2 regions of the Undibacterium sp. MH2W genome follow, and region 1 is predicted to be linked to the other one. Evidence: predicted binding sites of a transcription regulator. Region 1 holds the regulator's gene; the other holds the start of a gene.
The links. The regulator NrdR, encoded in region 1, represses ribonucleotide reductase genes. The targets are predictions, from matches to a motif close to CACNANATNTNGTG.
Positions count from the first base shown of each region.

Region 1 (5,803 bases):
CTCGTCATTGCCACGGAAACGCACATTCGAAAACTCAGTGCCGCCACACAGACCTGGCGCGATATTCGTCGTACGAACTCCCGTACCGACCATGTCAGCACGCAGATTTTTTGTGAATTGATCCACAAACGCCTTGGTTGCGCCGTAGACATTACCACCTGGGTAAGGTGTTGATCCAGCAATAGAGCCAATATTAATGATCATCCCTGTGTTACGAGCGACCATGTCTGGCAGGATCGCTCTGGTCATTGTGACCAACCCTTTGCAATTGGTATCAATCATCGTATCCCACTCATCTTGTGACGCCAGGTGAGCGGGCTCGGTGCCCAATGCAAGTCCTGCATTATTGACCAACACGTCGATCTCCTTCCACCCTGCTGGCAAACTCGCCAGCGCCTGCGCGATGGACGTTTTATCAGTGACGTCGAGTTGTACAGGCAACAAATGCTCACCCAATTCCGCCTGCAATGCAGAAAGACGATCAATCCGACGCGCTGCAGCGATCACGCGATGACCGTGTCGTACAAATTTCTTCGCTATTTCTTCGCCAAATCCTGAACTTGCACCAGTCACTAATACGATCATACAATTTCCTTTAAGACAATAATTATCGAGCAGAATGAAATTTACTGCAGCTATTCTAAGGGCTTTTACGCGTTGCAGCAGAAATGCACTCAGATTATCACCCCAATTGGTCATGCACCTCGACGCGGCTAATGCACCAACCTAAGTAGATTCCACATGCACCGAAAAGATCGCACGCTATGCTTGCCCATTCATAAGGCATCACGTAAAATCTGTGCACCATTTCGTCTCACGTGACTGGCGAAAACGTTGGCTGACTCTTATATGAACACCAACAAAAGATGGATATCCATCGGGAAGCGTGAGATTTCGGGGTCGAAAGACCCTCGCCGTGCGCCTGGGTAGCCTGATGGTAAATTTGTGAGGCTGCCACTCTACGACCACGTCCGACTGACACCTCATAGAAAACAATCACCGATCACGTTTTTTACATTAACAGGAAAATCAGGAAAGCCATGTTTGCTAAAAACCATACACTCGCCAATATCGATCCAGAACTGTACGCAACGATTCAACTGGAAAACCATCGCCAGGAAGAACACATCGAGCTCATCGCTTCTGAAAACTATACATCCCCAGCCGTCATGGAAGCCCAAGGCTCTCAATTGACGAACAAATACGCAGAAGGCTATCCAGGTAAACGTTACTACGGTGGCTGCGAACACGTTGACGTCGTTGAGCAACTCGCTATCGACCGTTTGAAGCAATTATTCGGTGCCAACTTCGCTAACGTTCAACCCAATTCCGGCTCCCAAGCCAATCAAGGCGTATTCTTTGCATTACTGAACCCAGGCGACACCATTATGGGTATGAGCTTGGCGGAAGGTGGTCACCTCACGCACGGTATGCCACTCAATATGTCTGGCAAATGGTTTAACGTCGTTTCTTATGGTCTCGATGCCAATGAAGATATCGACTACGACGCCATGGAAAAACTGGCACGTGAAGCCAAACCAAAACTGATCATCGCTGGCGCCTCTGCCTTCGCATTGCGTATCGACTTCGAGCGTTTCAGCAAAATCGCTAAAGAAGTTGGCGCGTATTTCATGGTTGATATGGCGCACTATGCTGGCTTGATCGCTGCTGGCGTTTATCCAAACCCAGTACCGTTTGCAGACGTCGTTACATCCACAACCCATAAGAGCTTACGCGGCCCACGCGGCGGTATCATTTTGTCTAACGACGAAGCGATTGCAAAGAAAATCAACTCTGCGATTTTCCCAGGTTTGCAAGGCGGTCCATTGATGCACGTGATCGCTGGTAAAGCGGTCGCATTCAAAGAAGCCCTCACACCAGAGTTCAAAGCTTACCAAGAACAAGTCGTTAAAAATGCCGCAGCATTGGCAAAAACATTGACTGAACGCGGTCTGCGTATTGTGTCTGGTCGTACAGAATCCCACGTAATGCTCGTCGACTTGCGTCCAAAAGGTCTGACAGGCAAAGAAGCGGAAGCCATCTTGGGTTCTGCGCACATGACCTGTAACAAAAACGGTATTCCTAACGATCCACAAAAGCCAATGATTACATCTGGCATTCGTTTAGGCAGCCCAGCCTTTACAACGCGTGGCTTTAAGGAAGCAGAAGCGATCAAAGTAGGTCATTTGATTGCGGATGTGCTGGACAATCCTAACGATGCAGCAACAATCGAACGTGTGAAAGAAGAAGTCAAAAAGCTGACAACTGCTTTCCCTGTCTACGCGAAGTAAGTCGTAAGCAATGCATGAAAACGCCACTCGCTGAGTGGCGTTTTATTAAGCGCAGCACATGAGACCGATTGATCGTAACCCCTGAAAAATTACATCAGAAAGATACACGTACCTACATGAAATGCCCTTACTGCCATCACGACGACACCCAAGTGATTGATACACGCGTCTCAGAAGAAGGTAATGTCATGCGCCGCCGACGCCGCTGCGCGCAATGCGATAAACGCTTTACAACGTACGAGCGAATCGAATTGATCATGCCGGTCATCGTCAAGAAAAATGGTAGCCGGTCGGAATATGAATCGGCAAAATTACGCGCCAGTCTGATGCTTGCATTGCGGAAACGCCCCGTATCCGCAGAAGCGGTCGACAATGCGGTACAAAGTATCGAAGAAAAGTTACTTGCCAGCGGCGAGCGGGAAATCATGTCAGTCCAACTCGGTGAACTGGTGATGCGAGAACTCAAACGACTCGACAAAATCGCCTACATCCGTTTTGCCTCAGTCTATAAAAGCTTCGAAGACATTTCAGAATTTGCGGAAGCGATTCAAGAAGTCAATGTTGAGCATCGTGCTGCAAGCAAAACGAAAAAATAACATCAACTTGCTGTTGCGATGCCAGAGAAAACTTTCATCGCCCCCACTTAACTCTCGCTTGTTACTGCCGATAACAACACCAAGAACCATTCGGAGAATGCGATGAGCACGCCGATTATCCCGCCACTACCGCCTGCAACGTCCGTCAATGCTATTCCTACGACGACAGCGCCGCATGCCTCGTCGCAGTCAATCGCGCCACTCGCTGAATCAGGCACCGTCGTCGAACTATCGACACTCGCACGCATTCAAAACTTGCTCCAAACAGATGCGCAAGCGCAATTGGACCTCGCGAATCAACCTGCAACAACAGCGGAGATCAACGCGCAAACCAACGCACTACAACAATTCAACAATATCGCGCTCGCCGCACTTGCCTACAATACGTCAACGAATACCCAAACGACTCAACCGCAAGCGACGACTGCACTCCAAAATACGTCGGATGCTGTGTTGAATAGCCAGGTTCAGACTAGCTTAACGAGCGAAGCACTGCTCAGTGCAATTGCAGCTGAGAACGTTAACTCAGTCGCCGCAGAAATTCACCAAGCGCAACTCTTGCCATCGACATCGCCCTCAGTCAACGTATCCAGTCTCGGAAACGCACAGGTTCAGCAAGCGCCAGCAACAATTGACGAGACCATTGCGACACCCGCCACACTCACTGTGACGCCTGCTTTATACGCGACCGCAATGTCGAACAACCCTGCTATTTCGGCCGCCATTGCAGCCTATCACTTAAGCGACGGCATGATTGCGCACGCGAGTGACCCCGTTAGTAGAAAACACCAAGACGAGACCTTGATGGTCAAAGGAATTTCAATCGTCGATGCAACGGAGAAAATGAAAGAAGACGACGCCCAGAGTCGCGCGGCGCGTGAGAGACCATCATTATGGAAGCGTGTCATGCATTTAAAAAACAAATTCCTGCAACGCTTCCCTAATCAAAAAAAGAAAAAACGTCTAGCTAAGCAGCCGTGACGAGTTAGTCGCTTTATGGACGCAAATAGGCGTATCCTGCGTACTGTTTCTTAACCACCTCTCCGGCGCCAGAGGGTACGTAAGTGACGACTGGATTCATATCCTCAGGTGTGAGCTTCATCCCTGCCATCGTATTCTGGCACGCATTCAATACAATACCATCCGCCTTGGCCTCTGTAACACGCGCCGCGGTCACCGCATTTGCCTTTAACATCGCAATACCTGGGCCAAAAGCAACAACCTCAATCTCGACGTGATCAGCACCGAGATCGCGCTGGATATTTTTTACATTACTCAGCGCCATTTGCCATTTGCGCGGATCATCGTCACTGACTTGCACCACGACTTTCATTTTGGCATCGTTATTCAGACCCGCCGCACCGGCAGAACTCGCTTGAAGTGCGCTGACCGCTAACACACAAGTAGCAACGAGAGAGACCCATTGACGCATACACACTCCTTTTCATCGTGATAATAGGACCAAGTCCTCAATGCCAACAACGTCCATTCTACTCGGTTGCAAAATAGATCAGTGCAATCACAGGCAAAGAAAATCCAAAGCAAGACGCCAACCACCAGCCACCATAAGCGTAAGCCCACGCACCAAGGGCTGAGCCTGCGGCGCCACCCATGAAAAAGGTGGCCATGTAGACGCCATTGAGACGAGAGCGATGTTCCGCCCCTAACGCAAAAATCGTTCGCTGTCCCAAGGTGAGATTACCCGATACGCCAAAATCCAGCACGATTGCTGCCACAACCAACAGTCCGAGCGCCCATGACGAGCCCGCAGGCGCAATGTGCGTCATCAAAAATGCCCCCGCAACACAAAGCATCGCGACGCAGGTAGCTGGGCGTGTCCAGCCCTTATCAGCGAGACGCCCGGCAATCGGCGAAGCAACAGCGCCCGCCACACCAGCTAAGGCAAACAAGGCAATACTGGCTTGCGACAAATGAAAAGAAGGGCCCGCCAACAATAGAGGTGTTGTCGTCCAGAACATACTGAATGCGGCAAACAAGCACGCATGATAAATGGCGCGGCGACGTAAAGCTGGTGTGTGCAGCGTCAGATGCCACATAGATTGCAGCAATTCAACGTAGCGAAGTTTGGCGACAGGAACACGCGTTGGCAAAGCGCGGGATAACACCACCGCCAGCAGGACCATGATGACCGTCGACACATAAAATACGACATGCCAAGAGGATATCTGTGTGATAAACCCAGCGACCGGACGCGCCAGCATAATCCCCATCATTAAGCCACTCATGACATTACCAACTACTCTGCCACGAATGGCTTCGGGGGCCATATGGGCGGCGAGCGGCACTAAAATCTGAACAGCGACCGATCCCACACCGATACAAAAAGCGGCGATCAAAAATAAAAGGGGCGTACTCGCCGTCGCGGCACCTACTAGCGCCACCGTCCCTAAGACCATCGTCCCTAGGATTAATCGGCGGTTTTCAATCAAATCACCCAATGGAACAATCAATAACAGCCCGACGCCATAACCAATCTGCGTCAGTGTAACAATCAACCCAGATGCTTTCGGATCCAAACCAAGGGCCTGACTGATCGGCCCGACCAATGGCTGCGCATAATACAAATTAGCGACAATCAATCCACAGGAAACAGCAAGCAAGAAAGTCATCCATGTACTGATGACTGGCATGCTATGAAATGCGTCATTAGCTTGTTGGATAGGTGGTTGCGTTGCAGGAGATGCCACAGAAGCGGCCGCGGGAGACTGATGTGGTGATGCTGACATAACTAACCTCAATTCGGGGAATCGCCATTCTTATTGCAACAATGCACATACAGAGCCACTGTAGAGCAACTGTAGAGCAGTTGCAGCGTACATTGATCAACATGGTAAGAAGCGGCGAAGATGGATGCCCATTCTAGAACAAATCGACAATTAATTCTGAGGACGAGAA
Region 1 is NZ_JBMPPA010000008.1:98,547-104,349, forward strand. Features, by position in the region: gene ACO0K2_RS16890 (SDR family NAD(P)-dependent oxidoreductase) at 1-585, opposite strand, end outside; ZMP/ZTP riboswitch at 809-935, shown strand; gene glyA (serine hydroxymethyltransferase) at 1,041-2,291, shown strand; gene nrdR (transcriptional regulator NrdR) at 2,408-2,887, shown strand; gene ACO0K2_RS16905 (hypothetical protein) at 2,990-3,868, shown strand; gene ACO0K2_RS16910 (DsrE family protein) at 3,882-4,319, opposite strand; gene ACO0K2_RS16915 (MFS transporter) at 4,378-5,538, opposite strand; gene ACO0K2_RS16920 (PLP-dependent aminotransferase family protein) at 5,785-5,803, opposite strand, start outside.

Region 2 (5,803 bases), on a different contig from region 1:
CCCTTATCCTCTATTTCCTATGCAGCCTCATTGCTGAATGAAGATATTGCACATATTGAGGACAATAAAATTCAGGCTAAACGTCTTCTGAAAATTGTCGACGATAACGTGACGCGCTTAAATCAACTCATTGAAGATATCCTCAAATTATCACGTAAAGCGCGCAACGATGTTGAGCCTTACTCCTTAATTGGTGCGGTCACTTCGTGTGTACAGGATTTTGTTGAAACACAAACATTGCCTGTAGGATTGGTGGCAGTTCATCAGAATGTTGATTTTCAAGTCCGATTTGATCCCGGACATCTAGTGGAAATTATTACCAACCTGCTGTCAAATGCCGTGCGCTATGCGAGTGGCAATCCTGGCAGTATTCGCTTATATGCACTATCCAATAGCGCTGGACGCCAAGAATTGCATATCCAGGATGATGGTGCCCCCATCAGCTATGATGTGAGAGCCCATTTATTTGAGCCTTTTTACACAACGTCGAGAATGGGAACTGGTCTAGGGCTATATATGGCGCGTGAATTATGTTTGAATAATCGTGCATTGCTCGATTACGAATACCGTATCGATCAGGATAAAGAAGAGCCAAGTGGCCGGTTTGTAATCAATTTTTCTGAAGTGAATCCATGACAAATAATGTGGCGAACTCGACTTGCCCCCGGATTCTTGTCGTCGATGACGAGGCACATTTACGCGAGTTGCTTGAAATTACACTCATTAAGATGGGGCTTGACGTCGATAGTGCTGAGAATCTGGCACAAGCACGTGCCTACATGGCGAAAAAAGCCTATTCACTAGTGTTGACTGATATGCGCTTACCAGACGGGTCTGGTATGGAGTTGGTAGAAGAAGTCAATACGCATTACAAGTCCACGCCGATTGCGGTCATTACCGCTTTTGGTAGTGCTGACAATGCCGTCATCGCGCTCAAGGCGGGGGCGTTTGATTACGTCTCCAAGCCGGTGGCGTTAGATCAATTACGTAAATTAGTCCGTTCCGCGCTAGAAATGAACGAAGTCGCTGCGAAGGGCCAGCCAGCCATGGAGGCAGAGGCGGCTCAGTCGTCGGCACCGTCTTTCTTGATTGGGCGTTCGGAGCGGATGCAATTAGTCCGAGATCAAATCGCCCGGTTAGCGCGCAGTATGGCGCCAGTGATCATTACGGGTGAGTCGGGTAGCGGCAAAGAATTGGCCGCGCGTGAAATTCATCGGCGTAGTGCACGGGCAGGGCTACCATTTATCGCGGTCAACTGCGGTGCTATTCCCGAGGCTTTGATGGAAGCTGAGTTCTTTGGTTACCGTAAGGGCGCGTTTACCGGCGCTGCTGACGACCGAGAGGGATTTTTCCAGGCAGCCAATGGCGGTACACTGATGCTCGATGAGGTCGCCGATTTGCCGCTGGCGATGCAAGTCAAGTTGCTGCGAGCGATTCAGGAGCGAAGTATTCGTAAAGTCGGTGCAACAACAGAAGAGGCCGTTGATGTCAGGATCGTGAGCGCCACGCACCAGAATTTGGCGCAGTGCGTTGCTGAAGGACGTTTCAGGCAGGACTTATATTACCGGCTTAACGTCATTGAGCTTCGCTTGCCGCCCTTGCGTGAACGGTTGGAAGATATCCAAGACTTGTCGACTGCCTTGTTAAGGAAGTTATCCACCGACCCAATGACCATTTCCCAGACCGCATTGCAGGCGCTGTCATCGTATGCGTTTCCTGGTAATGTCCGAGAACTAGAGAATATTCTTGAGCGCGCGATTGCGTTTGCCAACGATAGTTGTATTGAGGTCGATGATTTGGTGCTGCAAGGCGCAGGTCACGTTCCTGTCTTGTCATCACCGCTCGCAACGCTGGACGACCGTCAGAGAGACGTCAAACCTGACGACGCCAGAGAACCCACTCTTTCTTCCGCTTCGGTACCTGCCGATGCCCCAGCTCCTACGACAGCAATCGCAGGGGATGTCTTTGCGTGCCCTGCGTTTCCGTTTTCATTGCCGCAATTTCTGGACGGCATTGAATCTGAAATGATCCGTCGTGCGTTGCAACAAACTGGCAATAACCGGACGCAGGCAGCAGAACTGCTGGGGGTGAGTTTCCGTCAGTTACGTTACCAAATCCAGAAACTCAAAATCCAAGAGTGACGGCGGCCACTCCCCGCAGCACAATCCGCCATTTTTTCAAAAGCATCCCGTGATCATGCCGCCATGATTCCGCGGTAGTGATGCTTTGTTGCTCAACTGCGACGAAGTAGAACAAGCATTACGCCGCTTTCAATGGTGGGTTGACGCGCTCTCGCCGATACTTACCCTGAGACATAACACAAATTCGCGCTGTTGACGGGATCACGATTGGATGAAAATGGATTCTCGTTAGTGCTTACTTACACTATTTACCAAGAGTTACTGTGGGTTCCTGAAAGTCAATTCCCCTGATGTTGATTTTCGTAAAAAATAAATTTTTTTTAGATCGAAATAGCGGTTGCATCTGCTGAGGTGGGGTACTAGAATTAGGGCTAATCAAAATTTGTGCACTATATGTAGTGGTTTTTTCTTGTTTTACCTTTCTTGCTTCTTTTCCCATTTCACACCTGCAATTGATTTACAAAATAAGAAATAGCATCACTTTTAGCGGTTTTTAGCGAAGTTTAGCTATTTGTAGTAATGCGCAACACCTGATCGTAACCGTGCGCGGCGAAGGATTGTTTGACTGATTGTTTGACAGATTCGCGGCGTATCAAGATATAACTGACACTGGAGGCTCAATGCACTCTTCAACTGAAACATCAACGACATCCATGATTGAATCTGGCGTGCTCAGCAGCACAGCAGGCTCCCCGACGGGTACAAGCACAGTTAACTACGGCGATTTCCGCGTTATTCGTCGTAACGGCGCTGTCGTTGGATTCGAACCTTCTAAGATCGCTATCGCAATGACCAAGGCGTTCTTGGCCGTCAATGGCGGTCAAGGTGCAGCTTCTGCACGTATCCGTGAGTTGGTTGAGCAATTGACGGCGACAGTGGTCGCTGCTTTGTTGCGTCACCAGCCAACAGGCGGTACCTTCCACATTGAAGATATTCAGGATCAGGTTGAATTAGCGTTGATGCGTTCGGGTGAACACGATGTGGCTCGTGCTTATGTGCTCTATCGTGCTAAGCATCAAGAAGAGCGTCGTTTGCAGCGCGAAGCGCAACAAGCCTCCCAAGCACAATTACCGAAGATCCATGTCGTGATCGACGGCGAGCGCGTTGTGTTGGAAATCGACAAAGTGCGCGCCCTGATTACTGCCGCATGTGTTGGTTTGGATAAATTAGCGGATGCAGAAGCCATCCTGACGGAAACACTGAAAAACTTGTACGACGGCGTTCCAGTTGAAGAACTGCACAAGTCTGCTATTTTGGCAGCCCGCGCATTGATGGAAAAAGACCCTGCATACAGCTTGGTCACTGCGCGTTTGTTGTTACATACAATCCGTAAAGAAGTATTCGGTAAAGAAGTGGCGCAACAAGATGCGTCGGCCGAGTACGTTACTTATTTCCCACAGTTCATCCAAAAAGGGATCGCTGCAGAATTGCTCGATGCACGCCTCGGCGAATTTGATCTCGAGCGTTTGGCGAAGGCTTTGGTGTCTGACCGTGATTTGCAATTTAGCTACATCGGTTTGCAAACGCTGTACGACCGTTACTTCTTGCACGTTCGTGGTACCCGTATCGAAATGCCGCAAGCGTTCTATATGCGTGTGGCGATGGGTCTGGCACTGGAAGAAAAAGATCGCAATGCCCGCGCTATCGAGTTCTACAACTTGTTGTCGAGCTTTGACTTCATGAGCTCCACACCGACCTTGTTCAATTCTGGTACACAACGCTCCCAGTTGTCTTCCTGCTATTTGACAACAGTTGCCGATGATCTGGCTGGTATCTACGATGCACTGAAAGAAAATGCATTGCTGGCGAAATACGCGGGTGGTTTGGGTAATGACTGGACACCAGTGCGTTCCTTGGGCGCACATATCAAAGGCACCAACGGCAAATCACAAGGTGTTGTCCCTTTCCTGAAAGTCGTTAACGACACCGCCGTCGCTGTCAACCAAGGTGGTAAACGCAAAGGCGCCGTCTGTGCTTATCTGGAAACATGGCACATGGACATCGAAGAGTTCCTCGATTTGCGTAAGAACACCGGTGATGATCGCCGCCGTACGCATGACATGAACACGGCGAACTGGATTCCTGACCTGTTCATGAAGCGTGTCATGGAAAAAGGCGACTGGACATTGTTCTCGCCATCCGACGTGCCAGATCTCCATGATAAATTTGGTAAAGCTTTCGAACAGGCCTACTTGGCTTATGAAGCAAAGGCTGCTTCTGGCGAGTTGGAACTGTCTAAGAAAGTACCAGCGCTCGATCTGTGGCGCAAAATGTTGTCCATGTTGTTTGAAACTGGCCACCCATGGATCACATTCAAAGATCCTTGCAACATCCGTTCCCCACAACAGCACGTTGGCGTTGTTCACTCATCTAACTTGTGTACTGAGATCACACTCAACACCAACGAATCTGAGATCGCTGTGTGTAACTTGGGCTCTGTGAACATGCCAGCGCACATGAAAGACGGCAAGCTTGATCACGCTAAGTTGCAAAAAACCATCCGTACTGCGATGCGTATGCTTGATAACGTCATCGACATTAACTACTATGCAGTACAGAAAGCGCGTGACTCCAACTTGCGTCATCGTCCTGTTGGGATGGGGATCATGGGATTCCAAGATTGCTTGCACATGATGCGCGTCCCTTACGCATCGATGGCAGCGGTCGAGTTTGCTGATACGTCGATGGAAGCAGTGTGCTACTACGCGTATTTGGCGTCCACAGAGTTGGCAGAAGAACGCGGCACCTATAGTTCATACAAAGGTTCGTTGTGGGATCGTGGCATCTTGCCGCAAGATTCACTCAAAATGTTGGCGGAAGAGCGCGGCGGTTATCTGGAAGCTGATTTCTCCGAAACAATGGACTGGACAGTGGTCCGTGAACGCATCAAACAACACGGTATGCGTAACTCGAATTGCGTAGCGATTGCACCAACTGCAACGATTTCTAACATCATTGGCGTGTCCGCTTGTATCGAACCAACGTATCAGAACTTGTATGTGAAATCGAACCTGTCGGGAGAATTCACAGAAATTAACGAACATCTGGTTCGTGATCTGAAATTGCGTGGATTGTGGGATGAAGTCATGATCGCCGATCTGAAATATTTCGACGGCAGCTTGGCGCGTATTGATCGTATCCCTGAAGACCTGCGTGAGTTGTATGCAACCGCTTTCGAGATTAGCCCTTCTTGGTTGGTAGAAGCAGCGTCACGCCGTCAGAAATGGATCGATCAGGCTCAGTCGCTCAACATCTACATGGCAGGTGCTTCTGGTAAAAAACTTGACGAGACCTACAAGCTGGCGTGGTTGCGTGGTTTGAAAACAACTTACTACCTGCGTACGATTGGTGCGACACACACTGAAAAATCAACGTCCAAAACAGGCGCACTGAATGCCGTGGCCGTTGATGGTGGAAGTACTGGTTTTAACGCAGCGTCGGCGGCCCCCGCAGTTGCTGCTGCACCTGAGGCAGAAGGCGCAGCATGTTACTTGCGTCCTGGCGACCCAGGTTTCGAAGAATGTGAAGCTTGCCAATAAGCGTTGAAGAATGCGTGCAGGGTGGTACAAACGTGTATCACCCATCGATGCACTTTCAAGTATTTTTTCGTCTGAGTACCGTTCAAGGCCTTAAACGAAAACTAATTTTGTAAGGAATACATA
Region 2 is NZ_JBMPPA010000001.1:99,984-105,786, forward strand. Features, by position in the region: gene ACO0K2_RS00465 (sensor histidine kinase) at 1-636, shown strand, start outside; gene ACO0K2_RS00470 (sigma-54-dependent transcriptional regulator) at 633-2,141, shown strand; gene ACO0K2_RS00475 (ribonucleoside-diphosphate reductase subunit alpha) at 2,762-5,680, shown strand.
Region 2: a site for NrdR is predicted at 2,529-2,542, ahead of ACO0K2_RS00475 (ribonucleoside-diphosphate reductase subunit alpha). Genes of this name have one in related genera too.